DNA from 2 places in the Rhizobium sp. R693 genome. Region 1 is predicted to be linked to the other one. Evidence: riboswitches for the same ligand, from Rfam matches in the RefSeq annotation. Region 1 holds a riboswitch; the other holds the start of a gene.
What was found. A riboswitch is a leader RNA that binds a small molecule or an ion and turns the genes downstream of it on or off. The one in region 1 is predicted to bind thiamine pyrophosphate.
Positions count from the first base shown of each region.

Region 2: linked by a shared signal. The riboswitch ahead of thiM (hydroxyethylthiazole kinase) and the one ahead of thiC (phosphomethylpyrimidine synthase ThiC) in region 1 are both predicted to bind thiamine pyrophosphate.

Region 1 covers NZ_LOKY01000023.1:155,018-158,426, forward strand. Annotated here, with positions in the region: gene ATY79_RS18435 (four-carbon acid sugar kinase family protein) at 1-767, shown strand, start outside; gene ATY79_RS18440 (FadR/GntR family transcriptional regulator) at 792-1,556, shown strand; TPP riboswitch at 1,605-1,716, shown strand; gene thiC (phosphomethylpyrimidine synthase ThiC) at 1,810-3,409, shown strand, end outside.
Region 2 covers NZ_LOKY01000016.1:42,514-45,922, forward strand. Annotated here, with positions in the region: gene ATY79_RS15920 (transporter substrate-binding domain-containing protein) at 1-383, opposite strand, end outside; gene ATY79_RS15925 (hypothetical protein) at 763-1,221, opposite strand; TPP riboswitch at 1,762-1,858, shown strand; gene thiM (hydroxyethylthiazole kinase) at 1,909-2,712, shown strand; gene thiE (thiamine phosphate synthase) at 2,709-3,344, shown strand; gene thiD (bifunctional hydroxymethylpyrimidine kinase/phosphomethylpyrimidine kinase) at 3,341-3,409, shown strand, end outside.

The DNA of each region.
Region 1 (3,409 bases):
CAGCTTTGGCTGCCGTCTTCGGTCACGAGGCGATCGTCGTGTCACCCGCCATTCCCGATCAGGAGCGGTTGACCCGCAGCGGCCACGTGGTCGGCCGTGGCGTCGGTGAGGCGCTGCCAATCTCCGTTCTCTTCGAGACGAGCGACCATCAAGTGACCGTCCGCGACGCCGAAACGGACAGCGATCTCGACCGGGTGGTTGATGCATATGACTGGAGAAGGACCCTAGCCGTCGGTGCCCGAGGTATCGGCAGTGCACTTGCCCGCAAGATCGGCCAACCGAATAGCGCAAACAATCCCTTTGCGACGTCATCCCGGACGGTTTTTGCTTTCGGCTCGCGCGATCCCATCACGGCGGCGCAGATGGCCAAACTGGAAAGTTCCGGTGGCCTAGTCTCGACCATCGATGCGCCCATGGGAGCATTGCCTCCCGAAGCACGATTTGGCTTGCCAATCCTTCTGCGCTGCACAGGCGAAATCACCAGCGAGGCGGCAGCAGTTGCCGACCGCTTCGCGAAAGGCGTAAAATCAGTCATAGACGCAACGAGCCCGGAGATGCTGATGGTCGGTGGGGGCGATACGGCGCTGGCGGTATTTCGCGAACTTGGAATTCGAACCCTGAGGCCGAAGGGCGAGATCGAAGCGGGGATTCCATGGTTTGATGTAAACACATCCGACGGCCTGCATCTGCACTGTGCGGTGAAGTCGGGGGGCTTTGGGAATTCTGATAGTTTGCTAAGACTGATTGCACAGAATCAGGCGGCATAGGCGATGCCGGCGGGGAGAATGAAAGTGGACGAAGCAAACGGTGTATCGGCAAATGCCCAGACGACCCCGGCAGCCAAGCCGGAGCGTGGCAAGGCCGTCAAGCTGGTCGATCGGGTCTTCGACCAGTTGCAGGAGCGCATTCGTTCCGGAAACTATCCACCGGATTCGCGTCTGCCCGGCGAGCATGAGCTCGCATCGATGCTGGGCGTCTCGCGTCCAATCGTGCGCGATGCCTTGGCGCGGTTGCGCGATCAAGGGATCGTCTATGCCCGTCAGGGCGCAGGCACCTTCGTCAGCGCCCACGGCTCACCAACGACGCAGCTTTCGTATTCGCCGGTCAAGACAATTGCCGACATTCAGCGCTGCTACGAGTTTCGCCTGACGATCGAGCCCGCTGCCGCTTATTTTGCGGCCAAGCGTCGTGACGAAGCGGCGATCCAGAAAATTGCCGCTGCACTCGCCGATCTGCGCGAGGCGACCAGCCATCAGCTCCATCGTACCGACGCCGACTTCACGTTTCATCGTGCCGTCACGGAAGCCGCCAACAACCACTACTACACGGCCTCGATCGACGCCCTGAAGGCTCATATCGCCGTTGGCATGCACCTTCACGGCCTATCGCTCCTTGGTCCGCGTCAGGGCCTTGAGCAGGTCTACGAGGAGCACAACAAGATTTACCTCGCCATCGTCGAAGGCCGTGCGGAAGACGCGCGGGCTTTGATGAAGGCGCATCTTGAGGGTTCGCAGAGCCGCCTCTTCGAAGGCCGCGCTCTGGACCTTTCCATGTAGGTTGCGGCAGTCGGCTTGACAGCTTTGCTGCTCTGGTTCTAACCTTTTGACATTCACCAGGGGGGTCCCGGCAAGGGGCTGAGATACTGCTATCGTGCGCAGTGACCCGTTGAACCTGATCCAGTTCATACTGGCGTAGGGACGGTGCAAGCGCTCGAAGGCATTGGATTCTCGCGTGGAATCGGTGCCGGCGTCTTTTCATCATTCCGGCTGAGGACTGGGTCTCCAAACCTAAAACTTGGAGCCTCAAACCATGAATATTGCCGCAAAGAACATCACCCCGACCGTTACAACAGGCCCGCTGCCGGCATCCCGCAAGCTCTACATCCCGGGGGACATCCATCCCGATATCCGCGTGCCGATGCGGGAGATCAGCGTGCACCCGACATCAGGAGAACCGCCGGTTACGGTCTACGATTCCTCAGGGATCTATACGGTTGAAGGCGCTGACATCCGCATCGAGCAGGGGCTTCCGGAACTGCGCCGGAATTGGGTGCTCGCACGTGGCGATGTCGAAGCCTACCAAGGCCGCCAGGTGCGCCCCGAGGATAACGGCTTCGCCAGCGGCGAACGGCTGACGCCGGAATTCCCCGCCAAGCGCCAGCCACTCCGCGCCAAGGACGGCAAGGCCGTCACGCAGCTCGCCTACGCCCGCGCCGGCATCATCACGCCGGAGATGGAGTTTATCGCAATCCGCGAAAATCTCGGCCGCAAGGCGCAGGCGGAAAAGCTCACGCGTGACGGCGAGAGCTTCGGCGCCCGGATTCCGGATCACGTCACCCCGGAATTCGTCCGGCAGGAAGTGGCTGCGGGTCGGGCGATCATCCCCGCCAACATCAACCACCCCGAATCCGAACCGATGATCATCGGCCGGAACTTCCTGGTGAAGATCAACGCCAATATCGGCAACTCCGCGGTCACCTCTTCCATGGCGGAAGAGGTCGAGAAGATGGTCTGGTCCGCTCGTTGGGGCGCCGATACCGTCATGGATCTCTCCACCGGCCGCAACATCCACAACATCCGCGAATGGATTATCCGCAACTCGCCGCTGCCGATCGGCACCGTTCCGCTCTACCAGGCGCTGGAGAAGGTCGAGGGCATTGCCGAGAACCTGACCTGGGAAGTCTATCGCGATACCCTCATCGAGCAGGCGGAGCAGGGCGTCGACTACTTTACCATTCACGCCGGCGTACGGCTTCACTATATCCCGCTGACCGTCAACCGCGTCACCGGTATCGTCTCGCGCGGCGGCTCGATCATGGCGAAGTGGTGTCTTCATCACCATCGGGAAAGCTTCCTCTACGAGCATTTCGAAGAGATATGCGACATCTGCCGCGCCTATGATGTCTCGTTCTCGCTCGGCGACGGCCTGCGTCCGGGTTCGATCGCCGATGCCAACGACGCCGCGCAATTCGCAGAACTAGAGACCCTCGGAGAACTGACAAAGATCGCCTGGGCCAAGGATTGCCAGGTCATGATCGAAGGCCCCGGCCATGTGCCGATGCACAAGATCAAGGAAAACATGGACAAGCAGCTCGCCGTCTGTGGCGAGGCGCCCTTCTATACGCTCGGGCCGCTCACGACAGATATCGCGCCGGGCTACGACCACATCACTTCGGGCATCGGGGCTGCGATGATCGGTTGGTTCGGCACGGCAATGCTCTGCTACGTCACCCCGAAAGAGCACCTTGGCCTTCCGGACCGCAATGATGTGAAGACCGGCGTCATCACCTACAAGATCGCTGCCCATGCCGCCGATCTCGCAAAGGGGCACCCGGCCGCTCAGGTGCGCGACGATGCCCTGTCACGCGCCCGCTTCGAATTCCGCTGGGAGGATCAGTTCAACCTGTCGC
Region 2 (3,409 bases), on a different contig from region 1:
AGAGCGGCGGGAGAACTGTCCGTAAATTTCTCGGCGTCACCGATCAGGACCGAGTGCGAGCGATAGTATGGCGCGGAGAATTCGACGCGTGCGGCACGCTCCTTCGTATATGCCATGCTGGCGATGATCAAATCATACTGGTTGGACTCCAGGCCTTCGATAATCTTGGACCACTCCACCGTCTGAAAAGTGCAGTCAGCTTCCAGCTGTTTGCAAAGTGCTTTTGCAATGTCGACGTCAAAGCCTTTTAGGACACCGCTCTCATCAACAAAATTGAAAGGTGGATACGCCCCTTCTGTCGCAATCCTGAGGTGCTCGGCAGGGAAGGCGGATGAAATGCCAGCAAGTAGAACACCTAGGGCCAAGACCGCGATTCGCATCATGTGGTTCTCCATTTCCCGCAACCATAGTCTGAAAAGACTAAGGAAATCCTGAAATGGCCGCTCGAACTCGACCGGATGAGGCCACCGATGCGCGCTGATTGCCGGCCGCAAAGGCCTTAATCGACCCGCATCGAGGCAGACGAGGTGGCAAAGCTATGGTTGCGCTCCTGATACCGGCTGCCTTTGCAGATTCGTGACGACGTCCCCTCGCCGCTTGGGATTGGCTCCGACGGCCAAGGCCGGTCCTGCGCGGAGAACCAGAGTAAGTTTGGGAAGGGATTGAGGCTCGTCAGGCCCGCAGGGCCGGTGCGCTGCAAATGCGGGCACAAGGCCCCCCGGCTTTTGGTGAGGCAGCGCCTGTCGCGGTGATTACCGCACATCACAGACGGACGTGTCCGTCGATTAGGCGCCTTACCCAGTCTATTTCTTCTGATAAGCGACGGATCATCTCGATCGTGAGCTCGTGCTCTTTGCCGTCAGCCGCCTTGCAGACCACAACCGCGCTATCTGCTTCCCAGGGGTCGGCGAACGCGGAATGAATGCAATGCGCAAGAAGGTTCCGAGATGCAGCGACCTTTTCCACCGCGTCGAGATGGGCGGCGATCACATCGTGATCAGCTTGAGCGGCGCGCCGCACGCGCATGTGGCTTCGCCAATGAGAAATGATGGGACCTTTCGTTATGCGCTCCTGCATTCCCGCTTCCTGCAGTTGGGCGCGCATCGCACTTTCGAGAAAGCACCAACGGATTAGAACGTTACCGATCTCTGAGGCCAGGTCACGCAATGTTGGATTGGAGGCATTCATGATGGAAAGGATCACCACGCTAAATAGAATCAACCCTACCGCGAAGAATGAAGGCGTATGACGCTTCCGTCTACTTATCCGTTTAGGTGAACTTGGCGGCAAGAACAAACGACGAAACGTCGTCAAAAGCTGTGGTTCAAACCGACCACCATTCTCCCTTATTTTTGATGGGTTGACCCCGGAGCCGAACCCCAGCCCCTCCGTGGGTCAACGGGGCGTGCGGTTGGGGGCTATGGCGAATTTACTCTACCCGCGCGCTCCCCCTTTGCGAGGTTCTTTGAGCCGAGAACGGAACAAAATATCGTCACCGACCATTTGTCCAATGCCTTGGGAGTCGAAACCCCTCAAGGCCAATGCTCCCTGCCCCGCAACCGCGACAGCGGGGACTTTTTTAGGCCGGCTGCCGGGGGCGGCAAGCGGCTTTGCACTTGGCGAGTTGACTGCGGCAAGCGCGTCGGGGACATCTCCCTCAAAAGTCGCGGAAATCAAGAACCCGCCACACCGATCGCCAGCTCCTGCGCCGCGATACTCATTTTATGGATGACAGCCACGCGCTTGTCTGCGACAAGAGCCGATGAGAGACAGGGGCGCCTTCCTAACGGTTGGCTGAGAAGCACCCTTTGAACCTGAACCGGATCATGCCGGCGGAGGGAGTCGCTCGGGACCTTTCGCTTCCTGCGTTCGTCGCCCGCGCCTTTCTCCCCGATCGAAAGGCGCACGATGCTTGACCAAACCTCGCCGGGAATGTTGCTTTGCGAATTACACAAGCAACCACCGCTCGTCCACTGCATCACCAACTTCGTTGCCATGAACATCGCAGCCAACGTGCTTCTGGCGACTGGCGCTTCTCCCGCCATGGTGCACGCGGAAGAAGAGACTGGTGAATTTGCCGCAATCGCCGGCGCCCTGACAGTCAACATCGGTACACTGTCGTCAGGCTGGCTGCGCGGCATGGAGGCGGCCGCCGTCGCGGCCCGCCAGTCCGGCAAGCCATGGGTTCTCGATCCGGTCGCCCATTATGCCACGGGTTTCCGTCGCGCGGCCGTGGCCCGGCTGCTGGAGCTTGGTCCCGCCGTCATTCGGGGCAACGCTTCGGAGATCATCGCGCTTGCCGGCGGCGCAAGTCGCGGTCAGGGCGTCGACAGCCGTGACGGTGTCGAACAGGCCGAGGAATCCGCCCGGCTGCTTGCTCGGGCGCATGGAGCGACCGTTGCGGTGACCGGCATCGTTGACTTTGTCACAGACGGCAAACAGGCGGCACGCATCGAGGGCGGCTCGGCATTGATGCCCCAGGTGACCGCGCTCGGTTGTTCCCTGACCTGCCTTGTGGGAGCTTTCGTAGCGGTTCGCCCGCACGCGCCATTCGAGGCAGCGGTTGCGGCCCTTGCGACCTTTGCTGTTGCCGGCGAGATGGCAGCCAGCAAGGCGCACGGCCCGGGTTCGTTTTCGCCAGCGTTCCTCGACGCGCTGGCAGCGCTCGACGCCTCCCTGCTTGATCGAAAAGCCAAAGTGTCTGCCGCATGAAACACCTCGATCTTTCTCTCTACCTCGTCCTCGATCCTGGCCTTTGCGCTGCCTTCGGGATGGTGGGGACCGCACGTGCAGCGGTCGCCGGCGGGGCTAAAATAGTGCAGTTGCGCGACAAGCGTGCAGATACCGCCCAAATGATTAAGACCGGGCGGGCACTTAAGGCGGCTTTGTCTGGCAGCGGCGCGCGGCTGATCGTCAATGACGACGTGGAGGCGGCGATCGCAATCGGTGCAGACGGCCTGCATGTCGGACAGGAGGACATGGACGCGCCGACTGCCCGGGCACGGATTGGGCCGGACATGATCCTTGGGCTCTCGGTCGAGACCGAGGCACTGGCTGCAGCGGTCGATCCTGAAATCGTCGACTATGCCGGTATCGGCCCGGTATTTGCGACGCCGACGAAGGCGGACCACAAGGAGCCGATCGGTTTTGCCGGGCTTGCTCGCCTGGTGCGGATCTGCCCCGTTCCCTCAGTCGCAATCGGCGGCCTGAAGGCTGTCCATGTGGGGGACGTTTTCACGGCCGGCGCTGACGGTCTTGCGGTCGTCTCGGCGATCTGCGGCACGCCCGATCCGGAGGCTGCCACCCGCCAGTTCGCCAAAAACATCGAAAGGGTTTACGGATGATCCGCAACGTTCTGTCCATAGCCGGTTCCGATCCCTCGGGCGGAGCCGGAATCCAGGCCGACCTG